One region of the Rummeliibacillus sp. SL167 genome, then DNA from elsewhere that is predicted to be linked to it. Evidence: predicted binding sites of a transcription regulator. Region 1 holds the regulator's gene; the other holds the start of a gene.
What was found. The regulator Rex, encoded in region 1, represses fermentation and respiration genes when NADH is low (regulators of the CRP and FNR family bind a similar motif). The targets are predictions, from matches to a motif close to TTGTGAAATATTTCACAA.
Positions count from the first base shown of each region.

Region 2: the regulator Rex is predicted to act here: its motif matches at 7,653-7,670, upstream of FEZ13_RS06770 (cytochrome c oxidase subunit 2A).

Region 1 covers NZ_VCBM01000001.1:2,540,913-2,550,432, reverse strand. Annotated here, with positions in the region: gene tsaB (tRNA (adenosine(37)-N6)-threonylcarbamoyltransferase complex dimerization subunit type 1 TsaB) at 1-446, shown strand, start outside; gene rimI (ribosomal protein S18-alanine N-acetyltransferase) at 455-898, shown strand; gene tsaD (tRNA (adenosine(37)-N6)-threonylcarbamoyltransferase complex transferase subunit TsaD) at 898-1,920, shown strand; gene FEZ13_RS11450 (ABC-F family ATP-binding cassette domain-containing protein) at 2,808-4,748, opposite strand; gene FEZ13_RS11445 (redox-sensing transcriptional repressor Rex) at 4,876-5,511, shown strand; gene FEZ13_RS11440 (twin-arginine translocase TatA/TatE family subunit) at 5,603-5,797, shown strand; gene tatC (twin-arginine translocase subunit TatC) at 5,815-6,597, shown strand; gene FEZ13_RS11430 (CPBP family intramembrane glutamic endopeptidase) at 6,652-7,377, opposite strand; gene groES (co-chaperone GroES) at 7,569-7,853, shown strand; gene groL (chaperonin GroEL) at 7,917-9,520, shown strand, end outside.
Region 2 covers NZ_VCBM01000001.1:1,510,583-1,520,102, reverse strand. Annotated here, with positions in the region: RNA gene rnpB (RNase P RNA component class B) at 1-106, shown strand, start outside; gene FEZ13_RS06795 (putative bifunctional diguanylate cyclase/phosphodiesterase) at 191-1,927, shown strand; gene FEZ13_RS06790 (THUMP domain-containing class I SAM-dependent RNA methyltransferase) at 1,930-3,081, shown strand; gene FEZ13_RS06785 (ATP-dependent DNA helicase) at 3,231-5,132, shown strand; gene FEZ13_RS06780 (b(o/a)3-type cytochrome-c oxidase subunit 1) at 5,237-6,838, opposite strand; gene FEZ13_RS06775 (cytochrome c oxidase subunit II) at 6,955-7,437, opposite strand; gene FEZ13_RS06770 (cytochrome c oxidase subunit 2A) at 7,461-7,583, opposite strand; gene FEZ13_RS06765 (ABC transporter ATP-binding protein) at 8,448-9,362, shown strand; gene FEZ13_RS06760 (ABC transporter permease) at 9,340-9,520, shown strand, end outside.

The DNA.
Region 1 (9,520 bases):
AAAAGCCATTAGTAGGTGTCTCAAGTTTACAAGTGCTAGCCGCAAATGCTGGACTATACCAAGGTATTGTTTGCTCTTTAATCGATGCTAGACGTCAAAATGTATATGCTGGAGCATATGACACCTCTAATGGACTCGTTCCTATTATTGAAGATGGTCATTACAGTATGGCGGGATTGCTAGCAAAGTTGAAAGAATTAGGACGACCAGTGTTATTTGTTGGACATGATGTAGATAGTTTTTGGGGATTGATCCAACAAGAACTAGGAAAGAATGCGTTGAGAACACCGTATACTCTTGACCTTCCAAATGCCGCTCAGCTTATTTATCTTGCAGAACAACAAGAGCTACCACCTTTAGATGCTACGCATACTTTTGTTCCAAAATATTGTCGATTAGCAGAAGCTGAAGCAAATTGGTTAAGAGAACAGAAAGGTAAAAAATAGGTGAACTGATGATTACGTATCGACAAATGACTATTGCTGATGTAGAGGCAGTACATAGTATTGAGGAAGCTGTCTTTGCAACACCTTGGACGCTGGATGCTTTTTATCATGAAATGACAACTAATACACAAGCTACGTATATTGTTGCTGTGGACGGAACAGATGCAATTATTGGTTTTTGTGGTATGTGGATTGTGTTAGATGAAAGTCAAATTACGAATGTTGCTGTACTTCCTGCTGGTAGGGGAAAAGGTATTGGTGAAAGTTTGATGCGTGAAGCGATTCATATAGCAAAAGAACGAGGCGTTGTCGTGATGAGCCTAGAAGTTCGTATAACCAATAGTATTGCACAGAATTTATATCGAAAACTAGGGTTTCAAGAAGGCGGCATTCGTAAGAACTATTATACTGATAACCAAGAGGACGCTCTTGTCATGTGGGTGAATTTATAATGGAAAAAGATCTATATATATTAGGCATTGAAAGTAGTTGTGATGAGACAGCTGCTTCCATTGTAAAAAATGGACATGAGATCGTATCCAATGTGGTTGCATCTCAAATAGAAAGTCATAAACGTTTTGGGGGAGTTGTGCCAGAAATTGCTTCCCGCCATCACGTTGAACAAATAACAATCGTTATTGAAGAAGCATTACAACAAGCAAATATGAAACCAGAAGATTTAGATGCTGTTTGTGTTACAGAAGGTCCAGGACTTGTTGGTGCATTATTAATCGGAGTTAACGCCGCGAAGGCTTTTGCTTTTGCGAACGATCTACCATTAGTCGGTGTACATCATATCGCAGGTCATATTTATGCAAATGCACTAATTCAACCAATGGAATTTCCATTATTGGCTCTAGTTGTATCTGGTGGACACACAGAACTAGTTTTAATGGAGGCTGACGGTCATTTTAAGTTAATCGGAGAGACACGAGATGATGCAGCTGGTGAAGCTTATGATAAAGTTGCACGTGTGTTGAATATTCCGTATCCGGGTGGCCCTAAAATTGACCAATTGGCGCAAGAAAGCGATGCTGCGGTCGATTTCCCACGTGTTTGGTTGGAACATGATTCATATGATTTTAGTTTTAGCGGATTAAAATCAGCCGTTATTAACTATAAACATAATGCTGATCAACGCGGTGAAAAGATTAATCCAATGCATGTGGCCAAGGGATTTCAAGATAGCGTTGTAGAAGTATTGACAGCCAAGACATTGCGAGCTGCACGTGAATTTAAAGTTAAGCAGGTTATTGCCGCAGGTGGTGTTTCTGCCAATAGAGGTTTGCGTACATCATTAGAAAAAACCTTTAAAAAAGAAGGCATTCCTTTTTATGTACCACCATTAAAATTATGTACAGATAATGCGGCGATGATTGCAGCCGCAGGTTCATCCATGTTTAAAGCAGGCAAGCGTAGTGATATGGCATTAAATGGTCGTCCCGGAAAGGAACTAATTTCTTGGAACGATTAGATGATATACGGAAGGGGCTATCGTATTTTAGTCGATAGCCTCTTTTTTTACGTAATAATAAGAAAATTCGAAAATAATCCACATTTTGTGGATAAGCTGTGAATAAAATGTGTACTTACTATATATAGTAGTAAGTTTTACACAGTTTTATGTGCGTAACTCTGGTTAATTCTGTGGATAATGTGGAAAAGTCCTTTAATCCATTGAAATACAAAGATATAAAATGTGTATAAACCTGTGGAGAAAAAAGGGGAAATATTAATTATTGACCAATATATAGACAAGAAATTTTGTTATTCGACAAATTATCCTATATAAGCAGTAAACATACATGAGCGATTGCTCCCAATCTGTACATGAAAAGTCTCTCACTCAGAAAAAAGCATGAAGATAAGTGGGGGAGTAACTGCCTGTAAAAGTATGATCGGACAAACTTTAACTAGTACCTAGTGGAGGATTTTTTCCTCTTTCATTAGGTGCAATTTGAAATGGCAAAGACAATGACAAAGTTAAAGGACTGCTCAATAGTGTTTTTAACACTTTTAAGCAGTCCTATTTTAACAGGCGTGTTGATTAGGAAAAAAATAGGTGATAAATTGGACAAAATTCTAAAAAAACATGTATTTTTAGCTCCATTTATGTAGATTGTAGCGAAGGCTTGCTCGACTCCCACGGGAAAAGCGAACAGTTGAGACCCCGCAGCGAAGCGATTGAAGGAACGGAATCTAAGAACGCCACGTCCTGTGGCAACGATTCCGTGACCAACATCCTGTTGCCCCCAGCGTTCGCCCGTAGGAAAGCGAGCAAGCCGTAGCGGAAACCAGTGAATACCCTTATATTTTGTGGAGAAAATTGGATAATCAACACGCTTGCTATTTTAAGAAACATTATTCAAATTCCTCAAGTTGTTCATTTAATTCTAGCCATTCTAATTCGACTTCTTCATGCTGTTCTTTTAACGTATCTAATTCTGTTTGGAGAACCATTACCCTTTCGTGGTCTTGGAAAATCTTCGGATCACATAACTGTTCTTCTATTTTTTTTATTTGGCAGTCAAACTCATTTAATGAGTCTTCAATTTCTTCAATACGTCGGCGTAATTTCCGTTCTTTTTTCTTAGCCTCTTTATCAATTTGTGTATTCTTTTGTTTTTTCACGATAGCTTCTTGAACAGGAGATAACGTGGCCAACTTCTCAGCTTCGATTTCCTCTAGCTCTTTTTTCTTTTCGATATAGTAATCATAATTACCAAGATATTCGGTCGTGCCGATATTTGATAATTCAATGACCTTCGTAGCAATACGATTGATAAAATAACGGTCATGTGATACAAAAAGTAATGTGCCAGGATAGTGAATGAGAGCATTTTCTAAAACTTCTTTGCTATCCAAGTCTAAATGGTTGGTCGGTTCATCAAGGATGAGCAGATTCGATTTTTGAAGCATCAATTTGGCTAATGATAGGCGGGCTTTTTCGCCACCAGATAAATCGTGTACAATTTTACTGACATCTTCGCCTGAGAATAGAAAACGACCAAGGACTGTGCGAATATCTTTTTCACTCATTAATGGCCATTCATCCCAAAGTTCTTTTAAAACCGTTTTATTACTGGTTAACTTGGTGAGCTCTTGGTCGTAATAACCAATTTGTACATTTGTTCCATAGTGTATATTGCCAGCAAATGCTTGTTTATCCTTGATGAGTGTTTTAAGTAATGTAGATTTGCCAACTCCATTTGGTCCAACAAGAGCAATACGATCCTGACGATAGACACGCATTTGAATATTCTTCGATATGATTTTATCTTCATAACCAATGGATAAATGATCAATGGAGAGGACATCATTGCCGCTTTGACGTTCAATACCAAAAGTGAAAGTAGCTGATTTCTCATCGCCTTCAGGTGCATCCATCCACTCTGTTTTCTCAAGGACTTTACGACGACTCTGCGCCATTTTGGTTGTAGATGCACGAGCAATATTTTTTTGAATAAAAGACTCTAATTTTGCTTTTTCATCTTGTTGTTTTTCATAGATCTTACGGTCACGTTCATAGTTCTTTGCCTTTTGATTTAAGTAATCACTGTAGTTCCCTGTAAATTTTGTGATATGATGACGAGAAACTTCATAAACAATCGACACTACTTGATCCAAAAAATAACGGTCATGTGATACGATAAGTATAGCTCCATCATAATTTTTTAAAAAGTTTTCTAACCAACTAAGCGTTTCAATATCTAAATGGTTAGTAGGTTCGTCAAGAATTAATAATTCAGGTTTACTTAATAGTAATTTAGCAAGCGCTAGGCGGGTTCTTTGACCACCTGATAGAGACGAAATTTTTTGATCATAGCTCTCAGGATAAAATTGCATGCCATGTAGTATAGATCTTGTATCGGCTTCGTACTGATAACCGCCTTGTTCTTTAAAATTATGTTGAAGTTGGTCGTATTCGGCTGTTATTTTTTGATAAGCTTCTGTATTTTCATATATTGCAGGATCAGCCATTTTTTGTTCTAATTCTCGGAGCTGTTGTTCTTGTTTTTTCAATGGCTCGAAAATTGTCATCATTTCTTCCCAAATAGTAAGGGGAGATTCTAGTCCTGTATGTTGATCTAAGTAACCTAGACGAATGTCTTTGGGCATAATAATATCACCGGAATCATACGAAAGTTGTCCGGCGATTATTTTTAATAGTGTTGATTTGCCAGCACCATTGCGACCAACAAGTGCAACACGATCTCGGTGTTGAACTTCAAGTTTAACGCCACTTAAAATTTCATCGGCAATATATGATTTATATAATTGATTGACCTGTAAAACAATCATATTAGACACCTCAGTTCAATCCTAGTTTATAGGAATATACATATGTGTGCAATGGGAATAGCTTTACAGATAACCAATCGTCATGTACTATTGAAAGGATTTCGAATTGATTGTAGGAGGAAATATTGTGAAAGCTACTAACAAAATTCCACAAGCTACTACAAAAAGACTTCCTCTTTACTATCGCTTCATCGTAAACTTTGCTGAGGCAGGACAAGAAAGAATATCTTCTAAAGAACTAAGTGAAGCTATGAAAATCGATTCAGCAACTATTCGACGTGATTTTTCATATTTTGGTGCTCTCGGTAAAAAAGGATATGGTTATGATGTTCAATATTTACTAAATGTTTTTAGACATATATTAGACCAAGATGAACAAATGAATGTAGCGATAATAGGAGTAGGGAACCTCGGTAGTGCTTTACTAAAATATAATTTTCAAAAGAGCCATAATATGAAGATTGTTGTGGCATTTGATACAAGCGGGACTATAGAAGGTAAATATATTAATGATATACCGATTTATCCGCCAGATCTATTAGAGGAGAAATTTGCGGAATATAATGCAGAGCTACCAATCTTGACTGTGCCTGCACGCTCAGCGCAATTCATGACAGATCGACTTGCAGCTATGGGCGTAAAAGGTATATTAAATTTTACACCTGTCAGATTAAATGTACCGGATCATGTCCGGGTCCATACCATTGACCTAACCATCGAATTGCAAACTTTAAGTTATTTCATGCGTAATGATAAAGAATGACGTAAAATATTCACAAATAAGCTTTTAATCGAAATAGCCAAAAATATTTTTATGCGTTAAAATAAAAACATATTATGAGGAGGTGTCTGCAATGGGAATTGGTGCTGGGAGCGCTATTATTATTGGAATAGTTGCCCTACTAATTTTCGGACCGAAGAAACTACCAGAACTAGGAAAAGCAATGGGTTCTACTCTCCGCGAATTTAAAAATGCTACAAAAGGTTTAGCAGATGACGATGATACACCGAAAAAGGTATCTGAATCTACAAAATCTGAAGATAAATAAGTTAGGATGTTAGTTACATGAATAATACTGAACTAACTGTTGTCGAACATATAGAAGAGTTAAGAAAGCGGCTATATATTGTTGCCGTTTTCTTTATAATTGCTGTTATTGGTAGTTTCTTTTTGGCAGAACCATTAATTCATTTCTTACAATTTAGCAATGAAGCCAAAACACTACAACTCCATGCCTTCAAAATAACAGATCCAGTGAAAATCTATTTTCAAGTGATATTTATACTAGCAACGATTATGACTTCACCTGTTATTCTTTATCAATTGTGGGCTTTTATCAGTCCAGGATTATATGTGAGGGAACGAAGAGCGACATTAAGATATATTCCATACATTGTACTGTTATTTATCGGAGGTATATTATTTTCATACGAGATTCTGTTTCCATATATCATTAATTTTATGGCAAAGATGTCTACTCAATTAGATGTACAGCAAACAATAGGCATTAATGAGTATTTCCAATTTTTAATACAGATTACTTTACCTTTTGGGATTGTATTTGAATTACCTATGGTTGTATTGTTTTTAACACGATTAGGCATTATAACACCACAAATGTTAAAAAAAGTACGTAAATATGCATACTTTATCTTATTGGTCGTAGCGGATCTGATTACACCAACAGATGTAGTGTCATTATTTATTGTAGCGATCCCTCTATGTATTTTGTATGAGATTAGCATCATTATTTCTCGTATTGGATATCGAAAATATTTAAAAGCTGAACAACAACGTCAAATGGAACTTGTCGTAAGTTCCGTAGAAGAAAATCCTTCTATCAAATGAGATAGAAGGACTTTTTTATTTTGTGAAGAATATAATATTATCTGCTCTCTTCCATCATTGAAGTTGTTGCAGCTGCTTTAAAAATTCTTCAATCGGTTTTTGGTAGAATTGAACAACTGTGACAAATCCATTTAACATCATATGAGCGATGATCGATGTGATGATTCGTTTTGTTTTATAGTAGAGAAATGCGAATATAAAACCTGAGATCGCATATATTATGATGTGCGAAAAGTCTAGATGAATAAGCGCAAAAACGATCGAACTAACTAAAGCCGCAACCCAAAAATTAGTAGTTTGTACAAGTGAACCGAATATCACACGTCGAAACACAAATTCTTCCAAAATCGGTCCGAAAAATGCAATAGCAATGACCGCTATTGGCGCAACATTCGCTATTGATAGGAGGTCAGCTGTATTTTCGGAGCCTTGTTTAATACCTAAGGCATTTTCAATCATGGCACCAATTGATTGACCAACAAATACCATAAAGAAACCAATGATTCCCCACAAAATGGATACAGGAATAGAAGATTTGCTGCCCTTATAAATTTTCCAAAAGTTTGGATCACGGGAGACCAATATAAGCGAAAGAATAAGCGCAATGCCCATGCTGATGAAAATATACCATCCTTGAGATGTTAAAATAAGCTCATTTTTGCTCAACTCTGGATGTTGCTCTTGGATAAAGCGGAATAACGGACGCAACAATAGAAAAGAAGACAGTTGCATCACAATGTAAATCAATAAAATATACAATGCTGTTTTTTTGGATTTCAAAATCAGAACCCTCTCTAATACTTAATTTTCTTCATTGTAAATTATAAAAGAATAAAAACAAAATTTTTTATGCTTCTTACTTGCAAAAAGAAATAGAATTCATTAATATAATAATTGTGTTAGCACTCAATAAGAAAGAGTGCTAATAAAATAAAACTATACTCATTCATAATTCTAGGAGGTTGTTTCAATTGTTAAAACCATTAGGTGATCGTATCATTATCGAAGTTGTCGAAGCTGAAGAAAAAACTGCATCCGGTATCGTATTACCAGACTCTGCAAAAGAGAAACCTCAAGAAGGTAAAGTTGTTGCAGTTGGTACTGGGTTCTTGACTGATGGTGGAAATGTAGTTCCACTTAATGTAAAAGAAGGAGACAACATCATCTTCTCTAAATACGCAGGCACAGAAGTGAAATATGAAGGAAAAGACTTCTTGATCCTTCGCGAATCAGACGTTTTAGCAATCGTTGAATAATAAATCAAAAGCTTACATGAAAAGTTTATGAAAAGATAGAAAAATATTAGGAGGTTTTTTAAAATGGCAAAAGATATTCGTTTTAGTGAAGACGCTCGTAGCGCTATGTTAAAAGGTGTAGACAAACTAGCTAACGCAGTAAAAGTAACATTAGGACCTAAAGGACGCAACGTCGTTCTTGAAAAGAAATTCGGTTCTCCATTAATCACAAACGATGGTGTAACAATCGCTAAAGAAATCGAACTAGAAGATCCATACGAAAACATGGGTGCAAAACTTGTTTCAGAAGTTGCATCTAAAACAAACGAAATTGCTGGTGACGGTACTACTACTGCAACAGTTTTAGCTCAAGCAATGATTCGTGAAGGCTTGAAAAACGTTACAGCTGGTGCTAATCCTGTTGGTATTCGTAAAGGTATTGACAAAGCAGTTGGTGTAGCGATCAATGAATTAAAATCAATCTCAAAACCAGTAGAAAACAAAGAATCAATCGCACAAGTAGCAGCTATTTCTTCAGCTGATGAAGAAGTCGGCGAATTAATCGCAGAAGCTATGGAACGTGTTGGTAACGATGGCGTTATCACAATTGAAGAGTCTAAAGGATTCAACACAGAATTAGATGTAGTAGAAGGTATGCAATTTGACCGTGGCTACCTATCTCATTATATGGTAACTGATACAGATAAAATGGAAGCTGTTTTAGACAATCCATACATCTTAATCACAGATAAAAAAATCTCTAACATTCAAGAAATCCTTCCAGTACTTGAACAAGTTGTTCAACAAAGCAAACCATTATTAATCATTGCTGAAGATGTAGAAGGCGAAGCATTAACAACATTAATCTTAAACAAACTTCGTGGTACATTTAATGTTGTAGCTGTTAAAGCTCCAGGTTTTGGTGACCGTCGTAAAGCAATGCTAGAAGATATCGCCATTTTAACTGGTGGTAAACTGATCACTGAAGAAATTGGGTTAGATTTAAAACAAGCAAATATCGATATGCTTGGTCATGCAGGTAAAGTCGTTGTAACAAAAGATCATACAACAGTTGTTGAAGGTTCAGGCAGAAAAGATGATATCGATGCTCGTGTTGCTCAAATCCGTGCTCAATACGAAGAATCTACTTCTGAATTCGATAAAGAAAAATTACAAGAACGTCTTGCTAAGCTTGCAGGCGGCGTAGCTGTTATCAAAGTTGGTGCTGCAACTGAAACAGAATTAAAAGAACGCAAACTACGTATTGAAGATGCTCTTAACTCTACTCGTGCAGCAGTAGAAGAAGGTATTGTTGCTGGTGGTGGTACTGCACTAGTAAGTGTATACAACAAAGTATCAGAAGTTGGCGAAGCTGAAACTGGCGATGTCAAAACGGGTGTGAAAATCGTATTACGTGCACTTGAAGAACCAGTTCGTCAAATCGCAGACAATGCAGGTCTTGAAGGTTCAATCATCGTTGATCGCTTAAAACGTGAAGAAGTTGGTACAGGCTTCAACGCAGCAAACGGTGAATGGGTAAACATGATCGATGCAGGTATCGTTGACCCAACAAAAGTTACTCGTTCAGCTCTACAAAATGCAGCATCTGTAGCAGCTCTATTCTTAACAACAGAAGCAGTTGTTGCTGATATTCCAGAACCAACTCCTGCTGCAATGCCTCAAGATAT
Region 2 (9,520 bases), 1.0 Mb from region 1:
TGGATGGAGAGACAAAAGTATAAAACTTTTGTAGATAGATGATTACTACCCAATTGTACGAGGCGAAAGCCGTTATAGTACTTGGGCACAAAACATGGCTTATGATCTTTTAATGATGCTCAACATGATTAGACAAGCTCTCCAGAGTTTTTTGGAGAGCTTTTCTTTTAGAAATGGGGTGATAAATACGATGGATAATAAAGATTTTCAAGAAATACTTAACAAGGAAAATATAACCGATAATTGTCAATACATAACACCAAAGATTCTTGCAGCAATTTCAGAAGGGGTAATGATTACAGACTTAAATAGCCGTATTATTGATGTAAATCCAGCTTTTGAATTTGTTACAGGATATAAAAAAGAGGAAGTAGTTGGGAGAAAACCTGATGTACTAAGGTCAGGAGTTCATGGGATAGCGTTTTACAAGAAAATGTGGAGAGATATTGATCAGTATGGTGAGTGGCAAGGTGAAATTTGGAATCGAAGAAAAACAGGAGATATATACCCAGAATGGTTGAAAATCATTAGAATCCACGATGGTAATCATCAAACTCTAGGATATTGTGGAGTATTTTCTGATTTGTCAGAGGAAAAGATTGTTGAAAGTGAACTCAAAAGGCGTACCATGACAGATTCTGTTACTGGCATTTCAAACCGTTTTGCCTATAATGAGCGTATGAATGTTCTATTGAATTCTTCTAAAAATCATAATTATCAGCATGCGGTCCTGTTTATAGATTTAGATCGTTTTAAACAAGTGAATAGCACATTAGGTCATGGAGTTGGAGATCAGTTATTAGTAGAAGTAACGAAACGAATTCAAACCTTGTTAAAAAACAAGGATATTTTAGCTCGTTATGGGGGCGATGAATTTGTTATCACATTTGTGGACATACATCATCCTCGTGAAGCTATACATTTAGGAGAAAAGATCATTCAATTATTGGAGCAACCATTCTTCATTGAAGATCAAAAAGTATATATTTCTGCTAGTATCGGGATCAGCCTCTATCCACATGATGGCGATGAAACGGAGATCTTGTTGAGCAAAGCCGATAAAGCTATGTACTATGCAAAGGAAAATGGGAAAAATCAATTCACATTTTATTTTGATGAGCTAAAGACCGATGCTAAACGTGCGTTACTTTTGGACAATGAGTTAAGAAAGGTTATTAAAAATAACAGTTTTGAACTCTATTACCAACCAAAAGTAGATCTAAAAAAATATCAAATCATTGGAGTCGAAGCACTTGTAAGGTGGAATAATGACAAGCTCGGAAATGTTTCACCAGCGGAGTTTATCCCCTATGCGGAAGAAACGGGACTGATCATCCCTATCAGTGAATGTATTATTGAACGTGCCTGTTTAGATGCTCAAATAATGGCAAGCAAAGGGTATAAAGCGATGCCGATTGCCATAAATATCTCTAGTATCCATTTTCATCAGCGAAACTTTATCCGTTCAGTAGAACAAATATTAGAGCAAAATAACTTACCAGCAAGACAATTTGAATTAGAATTAACTGAACGGACTATTATGGAAAATGAAAGAGAAACCATTCGGAAATTAATCAAGCTAAAACAAATGGGATTCAAACTATCAATTGATGATTTTGGGACAGGTTATTCATCACTCAGTTATTTAGTACAATTTCCATTAGACTATTTGAAAATTGACAGAAGTTTTATTCAACAGATTTGTTCATTGAATGATAAACAAGCAGTTGTTGATGCCATTATTCAAATGGCGCACCGCTTACAAATGAAGGTGATTGCAGAGGGCGTGGAGCAGCGGGAGCAAGTCAAATTGCTCAATAAATTGGATTGTGATATGATTCAAGGATATTATTATTCAAAACCTCTCCCATTAAATAAGCTGATGGAATTCTTAGAATTCTGGGAATTAGAATTAGAAGGGAAATAAGTATGACAAACTATCAATTGGTGGCAACCGCAGCGATGGGATTAGAATCCATTGTCGCTGATGAGTTAAAAGCTTTGGGCTATACAACGCGAACCGAAAATGGCAAAGTATATTTTGAAGGTGACGAAAAGGATATAGCGAAAACAAATCTGTGGCTACGTGTAGCAGATCGGGTAAAAATTGTTGTAGGTAAATTTCCGGCAAAGACATTTGAACAATTATTCGAAGGTGTAAGAGCCATTGAATGGGAAAAGTACTTACCAGTGGATGCAGAATTTCCGGTATCCGGAAAATCAGTAAAATCAAAATTATTCAGTGTTCCAGATTGTCAAGCCATTACGAAAAAGGCTATTGTAGAGCGAATGAAATATTATTATAAACGACTTGGTTTTTTAGAGGAAACAGGTGCAAAATATAAAATTGAAGTTTCTATTTTAAAGGATGAAGCGACACTGACGATCGATACAAGTGGTGCAGGATTGCATAAACGTGGATATCGAATTAATCAAGGTGAAGCACCGTTAAAAGAAACATTGGCTGCTGCCCTTGTATATATTTCTAAATGGCATCCCAATCGACCATTTGTGGATCCTTTCTGCGGTTCTGGGACAATCGCATTGGAAGCGGCTATGATTGGACAAAACATAGCTCCCGGTTATAATCGTGATTTTATCAGTGAAGAATGGCCTTGGATGAAACAAAAAATTTGGGATGAAGTACGTCTGGAAGTAGAGGATGTAGCGAAATATGACCAACCTCTCCAAATCTTTGGTTCAGATATAGATCATCGTATGGTAGAAATCGCTAAAACGAATGCTCGGGAAGCCGGATTCTCAGATTTAATTTCTTGGAAACAAATGCAAGTAACAGATTTCACTACACATCTGACAGATGGCGTAATGATCGGTAATCCACCGTATGGAGAACGTATTGGTGATAAAGAGGTATTGGAGAAGATGATTCGTGACATGGGACATGTGATGAGTCAATATCCATCTTGGTCAGTATATATGCTATCTTCCATGGAAAACTTTGAAGCGCTGTATGGTAAAAAAGCAACCAAAAAACGCAAACTATTTAATGGATTTATCAAAACAGATTATTATCAATTCTGGGGAAAACGTACACCAAAACAAACACAAGATGAATCCTAAAATAAATTACTATTTAAAATTTTAAAATCATATTTTATAATGATGGATATTTGTCTATAATATTATAGACTCTGTTTTTTTGAATATGTTTAGACGGGAGGGGGTGACCCCTTCCGTTTCGTTGTCTGTACAAGAAGAGGGGAATTTGAATGAGACAATCAATACCATTTGCCTTATCCAAAGATAAGTCTTTCTTTGACTCATTGGGAGACTGGATTGGCGATATTTTATACGATGAACTGCCTGAAAAAGGGCTAGAATGTCGTGATGAACAAATTTTCATGGCCTATCAGATTGAAAAAGTATTACGAGAAAAATCCATCCTTTTTGCTGAAGCAGGTGTGGGTACAGGAAAAACTATCGCATATCTTTTACCAGCGATTGCGTATGCTCGTTATACAGGAAAACCTGCATTAATAGCATGTGCAGATGAAGCACTCATCGATCAGCTCGTTAAAGAGGGGGGCGATATTTATAAACTGCAACAATTTCTAGATTTAAAGATTGATGTTCGACTAGCGAAATCACGTGATCAATATTTATGTTTAAAGCGTTATGAAGAAGCCGAAAAATTCGCTGATGGGGAATTTTTAGATGATATAGCAGAAACAATTCCAGATGGCGTATTTGGACAAGGTTCCTTAGAATTATATGGTCAACACAGTGATTATCCCAATATTAGTGATGAAGAATGGAACTTAGTCAATTACAACTCCATTCAACAATGTTCAGTCTGCAATTTAAGAAATCGTTGTGGGCAAACGCTTCACCGTGCCCATTATCGTGAATCAACAGATCTCATCATTTGCTCGCAGGACTTTTTAATGGAGCATATTTCTACAAAAGAATCCCGTATACGTGAGGGACAATTAGCATTGCTTCCAGAGGTATCGATGATTGTCTTAGACGAGGGTCACTTATTGGAGTATGCGGCACAAAAAGCAATGACCTATAAAGTTCAGGATTATACGATTGTACAATTACTTGATCATTTAATGGTGGATGGTTTAAGAGAAAAAACATTGTACACCATGGAACAATTACAAGATGGTCATGAATTGTTCTTTGAACAGTTACGAGAAGATGTTATTGATTCAGATGAAGATCGGAAACGAATCAAAAAATCTGCTTTGCTGTTAAAGTTAGGGAAAAAGGTTATTGAAACTGTTGAAATATTACTAGAGGAATTTGTATTTGAATCAGAATTATACGTTATTCCAGAATATGAATTACGCATGGCGGAAGAGTTTTTAGAACAGTATGAGGCTGCGATGCGGATTTTCATAGCGCAGGGTGACGCTGTCGATTGGTTGGAAGAAACAGATGGAGAAGAAACGCTAGTGATTATGCCGCGTCTTATCACAGAGGTCTTAGAAGAAAAAGTATTTTCAAAAAGGATTCCATATGTTTTTTCATCCGCAACCCTATCAATCAATAAAGATTTCAGCTATATGGCGGGAAGTTTAGGCATTCAAAACTATCAGTCTTTCTCAGTATCATCACCATTTGATTATGAAGAGGTTATGAAAATCATTTTGCATCATTTAAAGCAAATAGAAAAAGTTCAAAAAGTTGAGGATTTACTCGAAGAAGAAAAGCAAACACTCATACTCTTTAAGTCTAAAAAAGCAATGCAGGGCTTTAAGTCGCAAATTGATGAACGCTTGACCACTAAAATCGGCTTCGAAGGAGATCGAGAATTATCATCCATTATCCGCGATTTCCAAGAGGGTAAAATCCAAGTATTATGTTCGTATCATTTATGGGAAGGATTAGATTTGCCAGAAGAAACATTAACGCGTGTGATTATTTATGATTTGCCATTCCCACCTAATGATCCTTTATTTGATGCAAAGCGGGAATTTGCAGAGGATGCTTTTGATGATGTAGATCTTCCATTCATGCTCTTACGTTTGCAGCAGGGGATGGGACGACTAATTCGAACATCCAATGATTATGGAGATATTCATATCTTATTAAATGAAGAAGAAGTGCATTATAAAGCGCAAATAGAACCAATTTTTGCAGTTTCTGCTGATGAATATCATTGAAGCCTTATGTGTGAATGTTTAGAGATAGTAACCATTAAGAGGTTCACAAAGTAAAAAATCCGCTCTCTCTACTGAGAAAGCGGATTTTTTATTATCGCTAGCGATTACCAAAGTTTATAACCTATAGAACCTAGCGGAGAATTTTGAATAATATCGTAGATTGGGAACGTGTAAGCTATTAAGATTAATGCTACTAAAATGACAATCCAGATTTTGAAGTTTTCTAGGAAAGCTGGAGTCTTTTGTGCATGTGGTGCTACAGTTCCGATTGGGAATTCTTGTTCACCCTTAGGAGCAAACCAGCAAAGTTTTACAAAGATATATAGGAACAAGATAATCCCGATGAATAATAATGTTCCACCAACAGCTTGCGCAACTTGATAAGATGCCCAAGTTTTTGCAATTTCAGCGCCACCATAATCTGAGAATGCTGATCGACGAGGGGCACCCAACAAACCTTCGATGTGCATTGAACTAGACATAATCACCATACCAACAGCCCATACAATCGTTTGAATGATACCAAGACGGTTCAATTGTTTTGTCAAAGTACGTCCTGTAAGGTGAGGAACCAACCAATAAGATGCGCCGAAGAATGTTAACACTACAGCGGTAGCAACCGTTAAATGGAAGTGACCTGTTACCCAAATGGTATTGTGAATTAATTGGTTCATTTGGTGAGATGCATTAACGATACCGCCAGCACCACCAGGAATGAAGATTAACATACCCATGAACGGAGCAAAGAAACGAGCGTCACCCCAAGGTAATTTTTTCAACCAACCGAATACACCTTTACCTCCTAATTCACGTCCGCGCATTTCAAATGTGGCAAACAAGGAGAATGCCGTTAATAGAGATGGAATAACAACCATCATTGTCAAAACAACTTGTAAGAATTTCCAAGAACCGTCAATACCTGGTTCAGTTAATTGGTGATGAAGTCCGACTGGAACTGAGAATATAACAAATAACATAAATGAAAGTCGAGCTAGTGCATCAGAGAATATTTTTCCTCCGATTACTTTTGGAACAACTACATACCAAACCATGTAAGCAGGGAGTAACCAGAAGTAAACAAGTGCATGACCGAATGACCAGAATAGCGTACGAGATAATAGAATATTAACCCGATCAACAAGACCTAGTGACCAAGGAATCAATTGGAATAATACTTCAATAGCAAGCCCTATAGTAGCTACAAACCACATTAAGTTATTGCAAACTACCATAAATGAAAGCAATGGTGATGTTTGATGTGGATTTTCTTTTCGCCATTGTATCCAGCGCAATGATTGACCGAGTCCGTCAATCCAAGATCCAACAACGACAAGAGCTAAACCAACATAGAAAATCCAATGTGCTTGTAATGGAGCATAGAATGTATAAAGAACAGATGCCTCATTTAAGAGAACCATAGCCGCTGCCATTGCGGTACCAATTGTCATGCTCCAAAAACCAATCCAACAAAGCAGCCTTTGTTTTGAAGACAGTGTACCGGATGTACGGCTAACTCCTGCAATGTGAAAGCCCATAATAAAGAATGTTGTTAAAATTAAGCCGAGTAACACACCATGTACGGTTAAAACTTGATAATAGCCAATTCCCCATGGTAGTTCAAAGTGACCTGAACGAACTAATACTTGTAAAAGACCAGCAGTACCACCTAAAAATAAGGCGATAAACGCTACAAAAATATGTGCCATCGCAAGTTTAGCATCTTTAGAATCTACTTTTAATAATTCAGTAGTTTTCTTCGCTATTTTTCTTGAAACAGTTACGTTTTCTTCATTTACATTAGATTGATCAATTACTGTTTGACTCATTCTTTATCCACCACCTTAAGCATAGAATGCATTTGAGCATGACCTGCACCACAATACTCATTACATACGATTAAGTATTCGCCAGCTTTATCCACTGTTGTTGTATATTCTGAAATATAACCAGGTTCTAGCATCATGTTAACGTTAGTTCCTGAAATTTCAAAACCATGGACAACATCTTTAGAAGTAGCAATAAATTTAACTTTTGATCCTACTGGTACTTTCAATTCAGGTGGATTGTAGTAGAAAGCGGAAGCTACTACTACTACTTCATAGTCCCAATCCTTACCGGATACTTTATGTACCCCCGGTTTGTTGAATGGTGCGATTTCATCAACTTTTTCATGATTGATAGTGTTCTTTGCACTTGGTGGGTGACTCCCATTATGAAAGGCCATTATACCGGTAATCAATAAAAATACGATCAGGGATCCAACACCAAATGTTAGCCAATATTTTTCATACTTATGAAGATGCATAGTTTTCCCTTCTTTCCTTCTGTTTAAAAGCGATCAAGAAATAGACCAAAGCATGTAACCCAAAAAGCTATGATCACAATGCCTAATCCTGTGACGAGGTAAAGCGTGCCCTTTAGATTTTCTTCGGGTTCATTTTTGTTACCCATATTGATCCTCTCCTTTATTCTTATAACTTCCTTTCTTAAATTCATGATATATAAAATAAAACGCTTTCGATGTGACAAAAATCACACTTCTTGTGTGAAATGTGAATGAAGTGTGAAAAAGAATTGATAAAATAGTGAAGATACATATACTATTTTATTCCTATAAGTTATTACTGATTTTTCAGTTTATCCCACATGAACAGTTAGTAAGATTCTTTGACTTGAGACTTAAGTAATGAGTTGAAGGAGAAGAGATTGGGATACATTGGGATATTTCCTCGTCACGCGTGTTGATTTGACAAAAATCAGGTTGTCTGTGGCGTAATTTTTGAGAAAACCTGTATTTTTCGGACCATTTATATAGATCTTCGCTGCGGCTTGCTCGTTCCTTTTGTGTAGCACATATTCGATAAAAAAACAATCCAATGTCCTGCGGAAAGAGCGAATAAAGTCTTTGAGAGAGCGAATAAATTGTCTCAAAGGGCGAATAAATACTTTATGGAGAAAATTGGATCATCAACGTGCCTGTTTCCTCGTAAAAGCCTGACCCATCCAACAATACTATTTGGAATGAAGAAACCCTACTTGTGGAAGGGGCTGTGGGAAATAGACTTGCTCCGCTTGTTGGTAAATGTTAAAATTCCAATTAAGGGAAAAATTGAAATAGATGGGCAAATGGTTCCTCATTAAGGTGCAATAGATATAGCATATTTACCAAATATTGATGAGTTCTTCTCGAATTTAATGGGACATATACATCTCAATTTAAAGATTTCTCTAAATATAGGGCAAAGGAGATTATAACTTTCACAACTTGAATCAATAGGAAAATGTCGAAGGGAAAAAGAGATAGCAAAGGATGATTTGATGAAACCAATTGTTGAACTGAAACATTTATCTAAGACAATCAAAGGGAAAGAAATAATTAAAGATTTGAATCTTGAGCTTTTTCCTGGTCAAATAACGGGCTTTTTAGGACCTAATGGAGCTGGAAAAACAACGACTATTCGTTTAATGACTGGGTTGATGAAACCAACAAGTGGAGAAGTTTTAATTGATGGTATTTCGTTGAAAGAAAATTTCGAAGAGGCCATTAGTAAAGTAGGGGTCATTGTTGAAAATCCTGAGATGTATAAATATATGTCAGGATATAAAAACTTACTTCATTTTGCTAGAATGCATAAAAACGTGTCAAAGGAAAGAATAGCGGAAGTCGTTCATCTTGTCGGGCTTGAAAAACGTATAAATGAAAAAGTATCAACGTATTCACTTGGTATGAGACAACGATTAGGACTTGCCCAAGCATTATTACATCACCCTCAATTTTTAATATTAGATGAACCGACAAATGGACTTGATCCAGCTGGTATTCGTGAATTTAGGGAACATCTCCGCACAATTGCTCAAAAAGAACGAGTTTCTATTTTTATATCCAGTCACTTATTGGCGGAAATTGAATTGATCTGTGACCGTATTGCGGTTATTAAAAATGGACAATTAATTGATATTCGTGAAATGACTGTTGAACAGCAATCAACATACTATATTGAAGTGGGACAACCATGTGAGCCATTATTAAAAGAACAAAATTATCTATTTGAAAAATTTTCAAAAGGTTATTTAGTTTCAATCGAACGAGAGGATGTGCCAAAATTGATCACTAATCTTACAACAGCAGGAATTGATCTCTTTGCTGTGCAACCACATCATCAATCATTAGAAGATCAATTCTTAGAATTGACAGGAGGTGGACAAATTGCTCAAACTTCTGCAAAATGAGTGGATGAAATTATGGAACAAAAAAGGAACTTGGGTCATGTTCATCCTGTTGATCTTAGCAGTATTTGCAGTGGCTGGGATTTATAAATGGGTGGATCATTTAGAAACAGAAAATTGGAAAACGGTTGAACAACAGTCTATAAAAGAGCAGCAACAGA